One region of the Shewanella sp. ISS20 genome, then DNA from elsewhere that is predicted to be linked to it. Evidence: predicted binding sites of a transcription regulator. Region 1 holds the regulator's gene; the other holds the start of a gene.
What was found. Region 1 encodes FliA, which starts transcription of late flagellar genes. Its sites were predicted from a motif close to CTAAAGNTNNNNNNNNNNNNGCCGATA; they were not measured.
Positions count from the first base shown of each region.

Region 2: a site for FliA is predicted at 1,905-1,931, ahead of AC1HDP_RS05530 (flagellar protein MotY). Genes of this name have one in related genera too.

Region 1 is NZ_JAWRZK010000001.1:1,598,009-1,601,430, forward strand. Features, by position in the region: gene AC1HDP_RS07250 (chemotaxis protein CheA) at 1-244, opposite strand, end outside; gene AC1HDP_RS07255 (protein phosphatase CheZ) at 260-997, opposite strand; gene cheY (chemotaxis response regulator CheY) at 1,012-1,395, opposite strand; gene AC1HDP_RS07265 (RNA polymerase sigma factor FliA) at 1,430-2,149, opposite strand; gene AC1HDP_RS07270 (MinD/ParA family protein) at 2,142-3,023, opposite strand; gene flhF (flagellar biosynthesis protein FlhF) at 3,028-3,422, opposite strand, start outside.
Region 2 is NZ_JAWRZK010000001.1:1,210,346-1,213,767, reverse strand. Features, by position in the region: gene AC1HDP_RS05540 (Na+/H+ antiporter family protein) at 1-719, opposite strand, end outside; gene rnt (ribonuclease T) at 1,099-1,824, opposite strand; gene AC1HDP_RS05530 (flagellar protein MotY) at 1,963-2,841, shown strand.

The DNA of each region.
Region 1 (3,422 bases):
GTTTGCCATTGCGCAATAAGTCAAAGGTATTTTCGGCTTGGTGACAAACTTGCACCATGGGATTTAAACTTAAAAAGCCAGCGCCACCTTTTACCGTGTGGAATCCGCGAAAAATAGCATTCAACAAATCCGTGTCGTCAGGGTTATTTTCGAGTTCTACTAGCTGTTCTTGCAGTAGTTCTAGAATCTCGCCCGCTTCAATTAGAAAATCCTGAAGGATCTCTTCATCCACATCAAAAGACATTGACTTAACTCCTTATCAAAAACCTAAACTTGAAAGCAAATCATCCACTTCGTCTTGACCTGCAACCGCGTCTTGACGAACATCTGCATTCATTATTGGGCCTTCGGCTTCAATCCCTGATAGTTGCGATGATTTATCCCTTGTATCTGGTAGGTCACCAAACACGGTTAACATCGAAACTAAGTTGTTTTCTACTTCACGAACGAGATCTATGACTCGGCGGATCATTTGCCCAGTTAAGTCTTGGAAATCCTGAGCCATCAATACCTGATTCAATAACTCTTTTAAGCGTAAAGTATTTTCTTCCGTGTGCTGCATAAAATGTTGAACGTCATGACACAAACTTTTAAATTCGGTCAAATCAATATCTCGGCGCATCAGCCTTTCCCAAGCAGGCTTAACGCTCGCAAGACTCGTCAATAGTGTGTCTGCAACTGGTAAGGCTATTTCAATGGCATCCATAGTCTTGTTAGCTGCTTGTTCTGTCATTTGAATGACATAATTTAAGCGCTCTTTGGCATCGGGAATGTCTGTATGTGCCAAAGCAGTTAAACGACTGTCGAGTTGAAAATCGGCTAGAGAATTGTGCAACTGACGGGTGAGCTTCCCCACTTCATCAAATAATTCTTTTTGCAGAGGTTGAGCTAGTTCCCGAATAAAATCATCAGCCAATTGTTGTTGACCATCACTAAGCATTGCCACAAGTTGGTGGGCCTGCTCAAGGTTGATTAGCCCGGTGGTTGCATCCTGCATAGCATATCCTTTGCTTAACCGAGACGTTCGAAGATTTTATCCAGTTTTTCTTTGAGGGTAGCGGCGGTAAAAGGCTTAACCACATAGCCATTTACTCCGGCTTGCGCCGCTGCAATAATCTGTTCACGCTTAGCTTCTGCGGTCACCATTAATACCGGAATGGTTTTTAATTTATCATCAGCACGCATCGCCTTTAATAAATCAATACCTTGCATTCCCGGCATGTTCCAATCTGTGACCACAAAGTCAAAGTCCCCTTTTTGCAACATAGGCAGCGCGGTTGAACCGTCATCGGCTTCCTGTGTGTTATTAAATCCTAGATCACGCAACAAGTTTTTAATGATCCGTCTCATGGTCGAAAAGTCATCCACGATAAGAATTTTCATGTTCTTGTCCAAGGCTTCCTCCGGTGAGCTACTGCTCCGTCAGTATTTATAATTGTGTCCATTGTTTGAGTTTGGCTTTTAACCTAAGCATTGCCTGACTGTGGATCTGGCTAACTCGTGACTCACTCACCTCAAGTATGGCTCCTATTTCTTTTAAATTCAGTTCTTCATCGTAATAAAGCGATAAAACTAAAGCATCTTTTTCGGGTAACAACGTAATGGCATGAACTAGAGCGCTTTGAAATTGTGATTGCGCTAAAGACTCAAACGTACCGTCATCGACACTAGCATCCGGAGCGAAAAAATCAGTCGTTCCGCCTAGATCTTCTATCCCTATGATTTTTCCTGTAGAAACATCGTTAAGAATATGATGGTACTCATCTAGCGGCATAGCAAGTTTATCGGCAATTTCTATATCAGAAGGATCTCGACCTAAGGCTTGTTCTAGTGTTTCAATGGCTTGGGCAACTAGACGATTATTGCGATGCACTGAGCGTGGAACCCAGTCGCCACGGCGAATTTCATCCAACATGGCACCGCGAATACGGATGCCGGCAAAGGTTTCAAATTTCGCACCCTTGCTACTATCAAAATTTGACGATGCTTCCAGCAACCCCATCATTCCGGCTTGTAATAAATCATCTAATTGAACCGATGCAGGTAAACGCGCCAACAAATGGTGGGCGATGCGTTTCACTAACGGCGCATATTGTTCAACTATGCTGGTCTTATCATGGATGCCGGAATATGCGGCTGCTTTATTCACTCGCCCTATCCTCTTGATAATTTGGTCGCTGCACTAATCGTTCAACAAAAAACTCAAGATGCCCACCAGGCTGAGTCGGCACCGGCCAACTGATGACCTTGTTTGCCAAGCCTTGATACGCAATTGCCGCGGGAGATTTAGGATAAGCTTCCACAACCAATTTCTGTTTGCGGACTGACTTACGTAGATTTTCATCGAAAGGTATGGTCGCGACTAACTCCAAGGCGACATCCAAAAATCTATCCGTGACACGACTAAGCTTAGCAAACAACTCCATTCCTTCACGTAAAGTTCTGACCATATTGGCCACAATTTTAAAGCGGAACACTCCGTGCTCACGGCTTAAAATTTTAATTAAAGCATAAGCATCCGTGATTGACGTGGGTTCATCACACACCACCACGACGACATCTTGTGCGGCGCGGGAAAAACTTAGCACCATGTCAGAAATGCCGGCGGCAGTATCGACCACTAACACATCAAATTGAGTGCGCATTTCACTAAAGGCGCGAATAAGCCCAGCGTGCTGAGCAGGAGTGAGCTCCACCATGCCTTGGGTGCCAGAGGTTGCCGGCACTATGCCTATGCCTTTAGGGCCGCGAACAATAATATCGTCAAGCTCGGCTTCACCGGATAACACATGGGATAAATTACGTTCAGCGCGAATTCCGAGCATAACGTCGACGTTAGCTAATCCTAAGTCGGCATCAAGCACCAGCACCCGCTTGCCTTTTTCAGCCATAGCCACCGCAGTATTGATTGAGACGCTGGTTTTACCCACACCGCCTTTACCGCCTGTGACCGCAATAACTTTTACTTTCTCATTCATAGGTTGATTCATTTTGCGTAAACCGCTTGCTTGATCAGGAGTCATAACTTTACTCAAATGCATAGGCCATAGAATCTGACCAGGTTTCTTGTAATTCTTGTGCTGACACATTGAGTCCAGCTAAGGCCTGCTTAGCGAGGGCATAGGTGTCGGCTACCTGCATATCTTCGGGTACTCTTTGACCGTCAGTGACATAACTTAATGGTAAGCTATTGGCAATTAAGGTGCACAATGCTGCTGCGATGGAAACAGATTCATCCATTTTAGTTAACACGGCGCCAGCCAATGGAATGCGCTGAAAATGTCGTACGGCTTCTTCCATTACTTTACGCTGAGAAGTGGCTGATAACACTAAATAACTGCGGATTGGGAGGCGATTATTAGCGGCTAACGTATCCAATTGTTGATAGAGTCGCATGTCCCTTTGCCCCATACCCGCCGTAT
Region 2 (3,422 bases), 390 kb from region 1:
GCGATACTTTTAGGATGGATTTTTTCTTCAGGCTCTGCGGTTAATACTTGCTGCTCATTGTATTCGCGCGGGCGACGATAACTAATGAAGATGGCAATCAATAAACCAGTGAACATACCTAAGGCTGGCAACATCATAGCGCTTGGGATTTGCGCCAAGGTGGCATTCAAGCCATTGCTATTAAGGTTAGCTAACAAGATATCGTTAAGGAATATGCCACCAAAACCAATTGGCAACACCATATAGGTAGTCACTAAACCAAAGGTCAGCACACAGGCTACTAAACGTCTATCCAGCTTTAGCTTGGTCATTACATGCAGTAATGGCGGCACCAAAATAGGAATAAAGGCGATGTGTATGGGTAAAATATTTTGGGATGACACAGCCATCGCCAATAAAATTAGCAGTAAGGTCCAACGCACCACATTAGTATTTTTGGCGGAGGGTGCATGGCCTAATGAGCGAATGACTTTATGGGAAATTAAGGTGGTTAAGCCTGAGTGGGACAGAGCTACGGCAAAGGCACCTAAGAGGGCATAACTGAGGGCGATTTGCGCGCCGCCACCTAGACCTGTGTTAAAGGCTGAAATGGTTTGATGTACATCTAATCCACCAATTAAACCAGCAGCCAAGGCACTAATGGTTAATGCGATTACCACATTAACTCGCGCTAGACTGAGGGCTAGCATTAAACAAACTGCAATAACGACTGAGTTCATGATAATTTCTTATTGTTAGCGCTAAAAAAGTTAATCTTGACGGCAAGATGCCTGACTGTCCAGCATTTCAATGGCTAGTTTGATAATTTACAACATAACTATTACTGACAGTTCTGTTGATGATAATTGTCTGTAAAGTGTACGTGCGGTATGTGATTAAGGTGTTTTGCTGTTGTGAATTAGTGTGGTGCGGGTTGACTGTGGCGGCTTGTTGCTGCTTATTATTGCGGCTTATTGTTGTGGAGGATGGCAATTGGTAACTGTAGTTTGTGCCATGAATCGGGCGGGGCGCTTTATGGCAGCGCGGCGGTTTTTAATTCCTCCCGCAGCCGAAGCCGCAGGAGGTCATCAATATGACTTATAAGCTGTTTGCGTGCGCTTAGCTCGCCGCATGATCTGCCGTGGTGGTAGCTGCAGTGTCAGCAGGAGCTTCGATGGCAACTTCAGTTTGCACATTGGCTTCAGCATCGGCAACCGGCATCGGCCAACCGCCAAGGGCTTTCCAACGATTAACTATGTAGCAAAATAGCTCGGCCGTGCGCTCAGTGTCGTACAAGGCTGAGTGTGCTTCTTTATTATCAAAGGCAATGCCTGCCATTTTACAGGCCTTAGCCAGCACGGTATGACCGACAGCTAAGCCCGCCAAGGTTGCGGTATCTAAGGTCGCAAACGGGTGAAAAGGGCTACGCTTTAAATCAATGCGCTCAATGGCAGCAGAAACGAAGCCATGATCAAAAGCGGCATTGTGCGCCACAATAATACTGCGATGACAACCTACAGCCTTTTGCGCTTTTTTAACTTCTTTGAAGATAGTTAAAAAGGCTTCTTTTTCGCTAATAGCACCACGTAACGGATTGGTAGGGTCTATGCCATTGAACGCTAAGGCTTCAGGTTCTAAATTAGCGCCTTCAAAAGGTTCAATATTGAAATGCAAAGTTTTATCAATGCTGAGTTGGCCGTCTTTGTCCATAGCTAGCATGGTGACAGCAATTTCTAAGAGTGCATCTGTCTTGGAATTAAAACCGGCGGTTTCGACGTCAATAACAACGGGAAAGTAACCACGAAAGCGGTTTTTAAGTAAGTTTGCGTCAAACGAATCACTCATAGTAAAGCCTGATAAAAAAACGGAGGGCTATTATGCGCAAAGAGGCCTTGAGTGTCATGCGCAAATGCCCAAATTTTAAGCTAAAGAAGTGAAAAAAAATGCCGATAGTCCAATGTAAGTGATTTTAGGAGCTATTACATGAGAGTGAACGCCCATATAGTTGCGCCCATAGCCTTGGCCGTATTGCTATCGTTTCCGGCGAACAGTGAACTTAGGCATTATGTGGCGAGTCTCGATGAATCGACTTGGATGCTAAGCCGCAGCACGCCGATTGAATGTCGACTTGAGCATGAAATCCCAGCTTATGGTAAAGCTGTGTTTACTAGTCAAGCGAGTAAAGAGCTCAATCTGTTATTCACTTTGGACATGTTGAATAAACCGGATGAAGCCACTAAGGCCAAATTAATGAGCCGCCCGCCGTCGTGGCGCCCAGGGTTACAGCCCAAGCAAATTTCACAGCTGACTTACCACAGATACTTTAATGGCGAAGTGCCCAAAACGGCGGCGTGGAATATGCTAACCGAACTTGAGCGCGGGATGGAGCCGACCTTTTATTATGCAGACTGGCACAATGATAATAATAATGTCGCCGTCGGCTTATCGGCGGCCAACTTTAAGTACAAATATCGCCAATTTAAACAATGCTTGGCGGGATTACTGCCTTATAGCTTCGATGATATTGCTTTTACTGTGCTCAATTATGAATTTGACAGCACCGAATTGAACGCTTTTTCAAAGCAGCAATTAGCTCGCATTGAAGAGTATTTAAAGCACGATCCTAAGGTTGATTTAGTGTTAGTGGATGCTTATACCGATAGTTTCGGTGGTCGCGGCATCAATGATAACGTGTCAGTGTCACGCGCCTCGACAGTTAAAAAGTTTTTTGTGGCGCAGGGTATTGAGGCCAAACGTATTTCTACTTTGGGCCACGGTGAGCGGCGTCATGTCGCAAATAACGATTCTAGTGAAGAGCGGGCGCGCAACCGCCGTGTGGTCATTAGGATAAGTAAGCCGTAATCGGGCGTCAATTGTGATGACTAAACCTTGCCATGCAAGGTTTTTTTATGAATGTTGCAGATAAAAAAAAGCCCACTTATTTCTAAGCGGGCTGCAAAAATTAGTATTGCAATCAACAAATTGAAGGAAGGAAGTCAAGCATAAGAACCAAATAACATTAACGGGTCACACCCATTAATCAAGATTCTTCGTTTCCAATATCCATAAGCCTATGGACACTTCCTGAAAACTGGCGCCATTGTACGGTTCTGAATAAATACAACAAGCAAGAAAAATTGGCCAAGAACATTAGAAAAACTAATGGCTGCAAAGGTGATCTTGTTCACTAAAGTCGCTTTTATAACAATAAATTAGGTAGTTACTCAGATTTAATGCATAAGTAAGCTTTACTGCGCTCATGCTTGGTTGCGTTAATGTTAGGTTGGTTGTCGCGGTAGCCCTTTAGTGAAACACTTTATGACACAAAACTGTTATTGCTATCAGCATGACGCTTAGTATAGTAATGCCAAAGTGCGACTTAAGTGCGGGTTTGATGTTGATTTGTGACTGTGACCAGCGTTAGTTAAATGTAGCCAAGCACT